Regions from separate parts of the Pseudarthrobacter sp. B4EP4b genome, predicted to be linked through region 1. Evidence: riboswitches for the same ligand, from Rfam matches in the RefSeq annotation. Region 1 holds a riboswitch; the other holds the start of a gene.
The links. Region 1 has a riboswitch for cyclic di-AMP ahead of FNL14_RS10855 (M23 family metallopeptidase). Riboswitches for the same ligand answer to the same signal wherever they lie in the genome.
Positions count from the first base shown of each region.

Region 1 (5,624 bases):
GGTGCCGTGTGGAGGCTCGGGCACGAACCGCAGCTTCCAGCCCATCTCCGCCGGAGTGTGATCGCCTTTAACGTTGTTGCACCGCAGGCATGCCGCCACGAGGTTCTCCCACGAATCCGCACCGCCGCGGGACTTGGGCTGGACATGGTCGATGGTGTGCGCAGCTTTTCCGCAGTAGGCGCATTTGTGCCCGTCGCGCCGGAGCACTCCGCGTCTGCTCACCGCCGTGGACTGGTTGTATCTGGGGCGGATGTAGCGGTTCAGGAGGATCACGGACGGGCGGCCCAGGATCTCCTGGGGACCCACCACAGGATCGTCCCCTTCAGCCACAACGCTCGCCTTGTTCGTCAGCACAAGCACCAGCGCCCGGCGGAAAGAAATAACCGCCAGCGGTTCATATCCAGCATTCAGAACGAGAGTGCGCATGCACGTACCTCTTCACGGCCGCACCCGTCAGGGGCACGAGGGCCGGCTGCCCTCGGCATGTCCGGGCTATGGATCGACACCACAAGAGTAAACAAAGAAGTGTGCTATCGGCTAATTCCGAGGAAGGGACAGGCCGTGTTCGTTCGCGACGGCAGCCGCGACCCGACTGCTTAAACGAACACAGCCCCTGCCTTGCGGCTGGGGCTGTGTTCGTTGCTGATGCGTCCGACTAAACGGACAGCGATGTCAGAAATATCAGTTGACGCGGATGAAGACGGGGCCGGAGCCAACGTTTGCGCTGAAAACAACAGTCTGGTTGCCGTTGTAGCCGCCGTGTACCGCCTGGCCGTTACCGGCGTAGACAGCGATGTGGGCCATGCCGGCGCCGCCATCGGCGTAGTAGATCAGGTCGCCCGGCTGCGCTTCAGCAGCGCTCACGGTACGTCCCAGGGAGAGGTAGCCGGCGGGCCAGTCGTGGAAGTTGATTCCGACGGCGGCCAGGGAGTTGGTGACCAGCATGGTGCAGTCCTGCATCACGCCGAGCTGGGCGTAGGCGGCGGAAAGGATGGCTGCACCCTTGCCGGACGCGGAAGCCTGGGCTGCGGGAGCGGCAGGAGCAGCGGCGGAAGCAACCTTGGCGGTGACCTTGGGAGCAGCAACGGGCTGGGCGGCAGGAGCGGGAGCGGCTTCCTGGACCTCAACCTCGGGTTCCGGAGCTTCCACCACGGGAGCCGGAGTGGTGGTCACTGCGGGCTTCTCGAAGGAAATGGCGATGGTGGACTCAGCCGAAATCGGAGCCTCAACCGTCGATTCAACTTCCAGGGTGGAAGCCGGAGCGGAGTCACGCTGGACGTTGGTGTCTGCGGCGTTGGCTGCCAGGCCGCTGGTCAGGACCAGGCCGGAAGCGGCAGCGATCACTGCTGCCTGGCGGCCGACGCCGCCTGCGTTGTCGCCGACAGCCTTGGCAATGATGGCGAGCGAGTTGGTTTTAGTGACCTCGGCGCGATGCCGTGCGGTTGCACGAGTAGTCATCAGTTCTCTCTTTCGTATTCCCCCGTCACCTTGTAGGCAGACAGGGGGTTTGGACGTGCCGGCATCTTGGGGGTACGCCGGCACGTCCCGAACGGGGATGTGTGATTTAGCGAAAAAGCTTGGGGGCAAAGAAAAGCCCTTGGACCCGGAGGTCGAAGAACTAGTTCATTGTGAAGAACGCGGAGGAGCCGGTGGCGGCTACCGCGTGCAGCAGCGTTCCCTGGGAGGGGTTCAGCGCGCTGATCATCATGCCGTTGCCAACGTAGATGCCAACGTGGGCGCCACCGTTCTGCATAACGAGGTCACCGGGCTGCGGAGTGGAGGTCGGCTTCATGGCCGTCCACGCGTTGGTGCGGGGGATGCTGATGCCGGCCTGGGCATAGACCCATTGCGTGAAGCCCGAGCAGTCCCAGCCCGTGACGGGGCTGGTGCCGCCCCATACGTACGAGTGGCCGATTCCGGTGTAGGCGATTGCGGCGATGCCCGAGGTGGAAGCAGAGGAGACAGTCTCGGCCAGCTTCTCCGTAGCGGAGGCAGCAGTACCGGTGGCAGCGTTTCCAGTAGCGGAGGCGGTGGACTGGGTGCGTACGGTCTGCACCTTGGGAGCGGCTGTGGTCTTGACCACCGGGCGCTCGAAGGACACGGTGGCCGTGGGGGCGGCAGTAACGGCAAGCGCGCTCTGGGCCGACCCGGACTCGGTGGAAGCGGAAACACCAGCGGTGTTGTCCGCGGCAGTGGCTGGCAGGCCCATGCTCAGGATCAGGCCGGAGGCAGCTGCGATGACTGCAGCCTGGCGACCAACTGTCCCGGCATTGGCACTAACGGCCTTGGACACAGTATCCAAGGGGTTGGTACGAACCGTTTGCGCACGGTGGCGCGCAGAATTATGGCGTGAAGACACGAAGGTAGCCTCTCCCAATGCCTGCGAGGTGAGCTGTCGGATTCGGATGGGAGTCACCCGGCCGCGCTGCTTCCTAGGAAGCTTTGCGACTTAACCCCAAGGCCCTTCCATGGAAAGGCCAAAATTGGTTCCCCCGCCCCTGCCAGACGATGTCATGCGAACGGACCTTGAGCGGTGGCAGAGCTAGGCAATCCGCACAAGAGCGTCAACTTCGGAAAAGTTGACGCGAGTTAGACGGTACAGCAGTTTTGAATGAATGTCACATTCAGGTCACGGCAAGTCAAGATCATCTGATAGTTCACCGTCATTTGACTAGAGCCAGCCAGTGGGATCAACCACTTCGCCGTTGACCTGGACCTCGAAGTGCAGGTGGCAGCCCGTGGAGGCTCCCGTGGTGCCGCTGAGCGCGATAACTTCCCCGCGCGATACGGTCTGCCCTTCCTTCACACTGGAGGACGACAGGTGGTTGTAGGTGGTTTCCAGCCCGTTCCCGTGGTCGATCACAACGCGGTTCCCGCCACCGAACTGGTGCCAGCCCACAAAGGTCACGGTTCCGGTGGCGGCGGCCATAACGGAGGTGCCGCACTGCGCCACATAGTCCTGTCCGCGGTGGAAGTCGCCGGTGCCGCCGGTGATGGGGCTGACGCGGTAGCCAAAGGGCGATGCGGTGGTCATCACGGCGAGCGGAGCGCCGAGGCTGCCGGCCGAGGCGGCGCGGCTGATGGCGCCCGCCGATTGTGCACTGAGCAGCTGCTTCAGCTTGCCGTCCGGATCAGCCTGGGTCACCACGGCGGAGCGGCTGAAGTCGATCTGCGCTCCGGCTTCGGCTGAAATCTGCGGCTGGGGCGCCACGGCGGAGGCGGCAACAGGCGTAGCGCCCGAAGCATCAGTGGCCATAACGGGACTGGTGGCCGGAACCGTGACCGTAAGGACCAGGCCGGTGGCGGCAAGGGCAACGCCGGCCTTTTGGCCGATGCCGCTGGCGGACGCGAACTCGGTAATCTGGCGGAGGGGACCCCGACGGCGGCGCGCATCACGGTGGAGATCGCGGGGGCGCTCCGAGGTGATGACTTCGACAACACGCGGTGTCGAAGCGGGGCCCGCCGCGCGGCGGCGTCCCCTGGAATTCTGCATGGTCAAGAAGGGTTCCTCTCTGGAAAGCCTGCGAAGTTAGCTGTCGGATTCGGGTCAGAGAGTTCAAAGACCCGGTCCGCCGTAAGCAAGCTTCGGCACAGAGATATCCCGGGAGGGATCCTTCACTGGAAGAGGCTTGCTGCTGACGGACTTCACCCCAAGGCAGTCCCCCGCTGCCGCTTGTGGTTCCCCCGCCTCTGCCAGTTACGACTCGTGCTCCTGATCCGCTGGCAGAGCTCGGCTCCAGATCAGGTAACGCTTTAATATCAACGCTTGGTTCAACTATAGGGGCTTAAGGCCCTTAGTAACAATTCCGTTATCTTTGGGTATATGCCCCGTGATGGGGTAGTCAGCCCCTTAAGCTGCAGGCTGGCGAATGGCGACAAACACGTGCGCGGCCACCTCGGGCGGCAGTTCCAGCGCCCCTTCAATACCCGGAACCCGTACCGAAATGTAATCGCCCACCCGCTCCAGGGCCACTGCGGCGCCCGGCCGGATACCGCCCTCGTCGAGCTGGGACAGCAGTTCCGGTTCCACTTGAATGGGTTCTGCAAGCCGGCTCACAGTCACCTCTGATGCCGGACCATAGGACTTCATCGCATCCAGGAGGCTGATGGCGCCGTCGGCAAAACCCAGGGACGGCGTGCCGCCCAGGGCTGCCAGGCCGGGAATCGGATTTCCGTACGGTGATTCGGTGGGGTGGTTGAGCAACTCGTAGATGCGCCGCTCCACCCGTTCGCTCATCACATGTTCCCAGCGGCAGGCTTCGTCATGGACGTAGGCCCAGTCCAGTCCGATCACATCGGCAAGCAGGCGCTCGGCGAGCCGGTGCTTGCGCATAACCTCCGTTGCGCGCTTGCGGCCCGTTTCCGTGAGTTCCAGATGCCGGTCTCCGGAGACAACCACCAGCCCGTCCCGCTCCATCCTGCCGATGGTCTGGGAGACGGTGGGCCCGGAGTGGCGGAGCCGTTCGGCGATGCGCGCACGAAGAGCAACGATGTTCTCTTCCTCAAGCTCCAAAATGGTCCGAAGGTACATCTCCGTAGTGTCGATCAGATCCGTCATCCAGCTCAGCTCCTCGAGCGCAGTACCTTGCGTTGTCCCACCGTATCGCCATACACCGCGACGTAGTCCGTGGAAAAGCTTAGCCTATTTTGACTTTGTCCGAATAGTTCGCACGTGTGCTACGGGGGCGTCTCATTGACTGGACTATGACGGTCCGGGTTCCCGCGGAATCAGCGCTTCAGGCAGAATGAGGAAGGCCCTGGTTGCAGTCACCGCAGACTGCCGGCCGCCAACACCCGTCCGGACCACAGTTATGTCCATGCCGAAATTGGAGCACCCGTGAGCGAAACCAGCATCACTATTCCCGCCGATCTCCTCCCCAAGGACGGACGGTTCGGCGCCGGGCCTTCCAAGGTCCGGCAGGAGCAGATTGATGCCCTGTCAGCCGCGTCAAAGGACATCCTCGGCACCTCCCACCGCCAGGCCCCGGTCAAGAACCTCGTGGGCTCCGTCCGCGAGGGACTAAGCCAGTTCTTCCGGGCACCTGAAGGGTACGAGGTAGTTCTTGGCGTGGGCGGTTCCACGGCATTCTGGGACATCGCCAGCTTCGGCCTGGTCGAGAAGAAGGCGCAGCATCTTTCCTTTGGTGAGTTCGGCTCCAAGTTTGCCGCAGCCACCAACAAGGCACCCTTCCTTGAGGCGTCCTCCATCATCAAGTCCGAGCCCGGCACCCGCCCCTCCGCGCAGGCTGAAGCCGGCGTGGACGTTTACGCCTGGCCGCAGAACGAGACCAGTACCGGCGTCTCTGCTCCCGTACAGCGCGTCTCTGGCGCGGACGAGGGCTCGCTTGTCCTGGTGGACGCCACCTCTGCTGCCGGCGGCCTGGACGTCGACGTGGCACAGAGTGACGTTTACTACTTTGCCCCGCAGAAGAACTTTGCCTCCGACGGCGGGCTGTGGCTTGGCCTGTTCTCCCCTGCCGCCCTGGAACGCGCCGCCCGGATCAAGGCCGGCGACCGCTGGATCCCCGACTTCCTGGACCTGCAGACCGCCATCGACAACTCCCGCCTGAACCAGACGTACAACACGCCCTCGCTGTCCACCCTGGTGACGCTGGATGCACAGG
Region 1 covers NZ_VHIJ01000030.1:57,371-62,994, forward strand. Annotated here, with positions in the region: gene FNL14_RS10840 (HNH endonuclease) at 1-426, opposite strand, end outside; gene FNL14_RS10845 (NlpC/P60 family protein) at 682-1,458, opposite strand; gene FNL14_RS10850 (C40 family peptidase) at 1,619-2,293, opposite strand; cyclic di-AMP (ydaO/yuaA leader) riboswitch at 2,364-2,524, opposite strand; gene FNL14_RS10855 (M23 family metallopeptidase) at 2,672-3,493, opposite strand; cyclic di-AMP (ydaO/yuaA leader) riboswitch at 3,504-3,746, opposite strand; gene FNL14_RS10860 (metal-dependent transcriptional regulator) at 3,851-4,558, opposite strand; gene serC (phosphoserine transaminase) at 4,838-5,624, shown strand, end outside.

Region 2 (5,624 bases), on a different contig from region 1:
AGTTCCGCCCGGACGTCCTGGTCCTGGACGTTATGCTGCCCGGATTCGACGGCGTTGAGCTGCTGGGAAGGATTCGCACCTTCGCTCCCGAGGTCCCGGCACTGTTCCTGACGGCCAAGGACGCAGTGCAGGACCGGATCGTGGGCCTGGCAGCCGGCGGAGACGATTACGTCACCAAGCCGTTCAGCATGGAGGAAGTCCTCCTGCGGCTGCACCGCCTGGTCCAGCGTTCCGGGGTGGCCGCCATGGATACGGCTGAGCTGGTGGTGGGCGACCTCGTCCTGAACGTCGACACCCGCGAGGTGAGCCGGGCGGGCGAGGAACTCCAGCTCACGGCCACCCAATTCGAATTGCTCCGTTACCTGATGGAAAACCCCAAGCGGGTCATCAGCAAGGCGCAGATCCTGGACCGGGTCTGGGATTACGACTTCGGTGGCCAGGCCAACATCGTGGAGCTCTACATCTCCTACCTGCGCAAGAAGGTGGATGCGGTGCATCCGCCCATGATCCACACGGTGCGCGGGGCCGGATACGTCATCAAGCCAGCGGAGTAGGCGCCATGGCCTTGCAACAGGCTGCGTCCCAGCGGCGGAGCTGGCTGAAGCCGAACACCTGGCACCTGCGCACCCGCCTCATCCTCCTTGCCATGACACTGCTGATCTCCATTTGCGGCGCGGTGGGTATGGTCAGTTACGCCTCCATGGACGCGTTCCTCACCCGCCAGCTTGATGACCAGCTCAGCCAGGCGGCGGAGCGGTCGAACGATCCGGGCCGCCCTCCCATGGGCGGCTTCAAAGGCCGGGATCCCCTCGACGCCCGCGGCCAGAGCGTGGGCACCCTGAACGCCCGCATCCTCAACGGACAAGTCAACAGCGCCGGGTTCCTGGCCTCGGACACCACCCGCTCGCCACTGTCCGCCGAGGACAAGCAGGCCCTGCTGGCTTTGGCTACAGATGCACAGCCGGTGGACCGCACCCTCTCCAACGGCGACTACCGGTTGACAGCCGCGAAGACGGACTTCGGCGACGTGTTGGTGACCGGGCTCCCCCTCGCTGGCAAGGAAAGTACGCTCGCTTCCCTCGTCTGGACCTTTGTGTTCGTATCCCTGGGCGGCCTGCTGCTCATCGGGCTGGCAGGAACAGTGCTGATCCGGCGCACCATGAAGCCGCTCGAGCAGCTGTCAGAGGTGGCCACGCGCGTTTCGCAGCTGCCGCTGGACGCCGGCGAGGTGGCACTCGCGGTGCGCGTGCCGCCGTCGAACTCCAATCCGGGAACGGAAGTGGGCAGCGTGGGCCACGCGCTCAACCTCATGCTGGACAACGTGGCCAACGCGCTGCAGGCGCGGCAGAAGAGCGAAACCAAGGTGCGGCAGTTTGTGGCTGATGCCTCGCACGAGCTGCGTACTCCCCTCACGGCCATCCGCGGCTACACGGAACTAATGCGGATGACCGAGAACTTCACCCCCGACGGCGAAAAGTCGCTGGCGCGCGTGCAGAGCCAGTCTGAGCGCATGACCGCCCTGGTGGAAGACCTGCTGCTGCTGGCCCGGCTCGATGAGGGCCAGCCGCTCAAGCTCAGCGAGGTGGACCTCACGCAGCTGGTGATCGAGGGCGTCAGCGACGAAAAGGTGATGGCCCCCGGCCACAACTGGCGGCTGGAGCTTCCCGAGGAGCCCGTGGTGGTCAACGGCGACGCCTCTCAGCTGCGCCAGGTCCTGATGAACCTGCTCTCCAACGCACGCAAACACACTCCCGCCGGAACCACTGTGGTAACCGGGGTGCGCACGTCCTCTGAAGGCGCGGCGGTAGTAACGGTAACGGACGACGGCGGCGGGATCCCGGCAGAGTTCGTGGACCACGTCTTCTCGCGCTTCGCCCGCGCAGACGCGGCCCGGAAGGGCGCGTCCGGCCAGTCCGGTGCCGCCGTTGCCGAAGGCACCAGCGGGCTGGGCCTGTCCATCGTGGAATCCATCGTCGAGGCCCACGGCGGCAGGGTAACGGTGACGTCACAGCCAGGGCGGACCCAGTTCGCCCTGCACCTCCCCCTTCATTCGCTTTCGTAGCAAAGCGACGCGCCGCCGTCGTGATCTCTGTTACCAAAATGTGACTTAAGCGTCGGACTCCTGTACCGTCGATTGGGTGAGGTTCCTGATCGGGAACCCATATCCGGATGACGCCAAGCTCTGCCGCTTCCCGGATTCCGCTTGAGCAACGGCAGAGGCGGGGGACCCACCGTCCCGGGCAATGAGTGCCCTTGGGGTTAAGCACGCACGTGAATTTTTCCGTGCGGCCGGATGCCCTCATCCGAACCCGACAGCTAACTCCGCAGGTGTGAGAGGCGATTCATTATGTCCAAATTCCTGGTTAAACCGCGCCCGAAATCCGGGTCTGCACCCCACGCCGGACGCAAAGCCGGCAAGTTTCCCTTCATCGGCAAGCGCGCCGCTGTCTTCGCGGCATCCGCTGCACTGCTGGTAGGTGTCGGGGCGGCCGGACAGGCTACCGAGTCAAGCATCAGGGTTGCCGCCACCGAAACCCAGGCGGCCGAGGCCCAGTCCAACCTCAGCATCGAGAAGAGTGAAATCCGGGCCAACCCGGCACCTGCCCCCGCTGCGGAGGAGATCGCGGTGGCCCCGCAGGCGGCAGAGCCTGCACCGGCACCCGCTGTAGAGCCAGCACCGGTGCCCGCAGCCGCGCCCGCCCCGGAGCCGGCACCGGCCCCTGCTCCCGCTCCTGAACCGGCCTCCGCCCCTGAGCCTGCCGCCGCCGTCGCGGTCAACGACCCCGCCGGTGCGCAGGCTTACGCCGCCGGCCAGCTTGGCAGCTACGGCTGGGCACCGGACCAGATGCAGTGCTTGGTGACCCTGTGGGACAAGGAGTCCGACTGGACCACCACTGCCACGAACGCCAGCAGCGGCGCGTATGGCATCGTCCAGTCCCTGCCCGCTGAAAAGATGGCCAGCGCCGGCCCGGACTACCTGACCAACTACCGCACGCAGATCAACTGGGGCCTGAACTACATCCAGGAGCGCTACCAGTCCCCGTGCGGCGCGTTGAATTTCCACCTCTCCAACAACTGGTACTGAGCCCACAACTCGTACTGAGCACCCGGCGAACCGTGCCCCATGGCGCGCGCCGTATCCGTGGGAGTGGCAAAAGGCCCGGCATACTGTGACCCATGAAGTTCACCACCACCATCCAAGGCAGCGGAAACAAGACCGGCATCGAAGTTCCCGATGAGGTCCTCGCGGCCTTGGACGCGGGCAAACGGCCGCCTGTAGTGGTGACCATCAACGGCAGGAGCTACCGCAGCAGCATCGCGGTGATGGGTGGGCAGAACCTCATTTCGCTCAGCGCAGCCAACCGCGAATTCGTTGGCGTTTCGGCTGGGGACACAGTTGACGTAGTCATCGAGCTCGACACCCAACCCCGGGTGGTTGAAGTCCCCGAGGACCTTGCCGCTGCGATGGCGGCGGAACCGGCGGCCCTGCAGTTCTACGCCACACTGAGCTACAGCGCGCAGCGACGGTACGTGGAGCCGCTGGCCGAGGCCAAGACGCCCGAAACGCGGTCGCGGCGTATAGCCAAAGTGGTAGCCGACCTTAAAGCCGGAAAGAAATGACTGTCCGGCCTGCCTCGTCCTGACTCGTCTGAACGGTGACAGTACTGTAATCCGCTACGTGCAGGACGCCTGCGGGCAGCGGGCCGGTGTTGGGTCCCACGGCCACCGTTCGGATCCCGGCGGCCACCCCTGCGGCGATTCCCGCTGGAGCGTCCTCGAACACCACGGCGTCCGCCGGTTCCACGCCAAGGTTGGCGGCGGCCTTCAGGTATCCCTCCGGATCGGGCTTGCCGCGGGTCACCAGTTCAGCTGTGACTGCCACAGCCGGCATGGGCAGGCCGGCTGCTTCCATTCGGATGTCAGCCAGGACGACGTCGGCAGACGTGACCAGGGCTACGGCGTCCGCCGGCAGGGCTGCCAGCAACCGGACAGCGCCGGGCAGGGCCACAATCCCTTCGGTCCGGACGCGTTCCATCGCGCCGAGTTCGGCAGTCAGTGCCGGCACATCAGCACCCGCAGGAGCAAACCGGGTGACAGTATCGCGTGCCTGGACGCCGTGCGAGGTGCGGAGAATCTCCTCCAGGTCCAGCCCGTAGCGCGCGGCGAATTCACCCCAGACCTGCTCTACCACGGCGGTGGAATCGACCAAGGTGCCGTCCATGTCAAAGAGGACGGCGCGGCACGTCAGGTTCCGGGTTCCGGCACGGGTGGAGGTTCCGGCGGGGGTGGCGGCAGTCATGGTCCCCATTCTGCCGGTAGATGTCAGCTTTCGCGGCCCGGGATGTACTGGACCGCCCACTTGTTGCCGTCGGGATCGGCAAAGTACACGAAGTGGCCCCATTCCTGCACGTCCACGTCGCTGACGTCCACTCCGTTGTCCTTCAGGTGCTTGTGGGCCGCGTGGATATCGTTGACCACCAGTTGGAGGTTCGACCCGGATCCGGGAGGCGCGTCCGTAAGCCCTTCCCCAATGCAGATCGAGCAGGCCGAGCCGCGGGGGGTCAGCTGGACAAAGCGGATGGAGTCCGAGGGACGCTCATCGAAGTCCGGGTTGAATCCCACCTTGTTGACGTAGAAATCCTTGGCGCGGTCCACGTCCGATACAGGGACAAACACAAGTTCCAGTTTCCAGTCCATCCGCACAGGCTAGCGGCGCGAGGGGGAATGGAAAAGGGTTGTGGGCTAGCCTGCGATGCCGTACAGGCGGTCGCCTGCATCCCCGAGCCCGGGAACGATGTAGGACTTCTCGTTGAGCTTTTCGTCGATGGAGGCCAGGACGATGGTGACGTTCGCTCCCGAGAGTTCCTCTTCCAGCTTGGCCAGGCCTTCCGGGGCGGCCAGCAGGCATATGCAGGTCACATCGGAGGCGCCGCGCTTGAAGAGGAACTTGATGGCTTCGCGCAGGGTCCCGCCGGTGGCCAGCATGGGGTCCAGGACAAAGATCTGCCGGTCCGTGAGGTCTTCCGGGAGGCGTTCGGCGTAGGTAATGATGTCCAGGGTTTCCTCGTCGCGGGCCATGCCCAGGAAGCCCACCTCGGCAGTGGGGACAAGCTTGGTCATGCCTTCGAGCATGCCCAAGCCGGCGCGCAGGATAGGCACCACCAGCGGGGTGGGCTTGGTGAACGCGGTTCCCACGGTGGTGCTGACCGGCGTTTCGATGGTGACCGGTTCGGTGCGGACCTCACGGGTGGCCTCGTAGGCGAGCAGCGTCACCAACTCCTCCGTCAGCTGCCGGAAGACCGGGGACGGAGTGTTTTTGTCCCGCAGGACGGTGAGCTTATGGGCGACCAGGGGGTGGTCCACAACGAGAGTGCGCATGGGTCAAAACTACCACCCGGTAGTTGGACAGATTCCCTGGCGTTAGCCCCCTGCGCCTGTCTGCGGGGGGCCGCCGTCGCTCCTTCCTGGAGTGCCGCCGTCGTGCGTTGCCGCAGTGCCGGCGCCCTGCTGCTCCTCGCCGGTATGGTCTTCGCGGATGACCGGATGCTCGAACGTGGGGGCAGGCCCGGCATGCTCGCGCTTCCGGATCAGATGGAACAGCCGGTGGGCAAGGATCACCATGC
Region 2 covers NZ_VHIJ01000029.1:60,142-65,765, reverse strand. Annotated here, with positions in the region: gene FNL14_RS10415 (response regulator transcription factor) at 1-554, shown strand, start outside; gene FNL14_RS10410 (HAMP domain-containing sensor histidine kinase) at 560-2,062, shown strand; cyclic di-AMP (ydaO/yuaA leader) riboswitch at 2,181-2,342, shown strand; gene FNL14_RS10405 (hypothetical protein) at 2,348-3,085, shown strand; gene FNL14_RS10400 (YdeI/OmpD-associated family protein) at 3,178-3,621, shown strand; gene FNL14_RS10395 (HAD-IA family hydrolase) at 3,602-4,300, opposite strand; gene FNL14_RS10390 (glyoxalase superfamily protein) at 4,324-4,698, opposite strand; gene upp (uracil phosphoribosyltransferase) at 4,744-5,379, opposite strand; gene FNL14_RS10380 (phosphatase PAP2 family protein) at 5,422-5,624, opposite strand, start outside.
Region 2: it holds a riboswitch for cyclic di-AMP, as region 1 does, so the genes downstream of both, FNL14_RS10405 (hypothetical protein) here and FNL14_RS10855 (M23 family metallopeptidase) in region 1, are expected to answer to the same signal.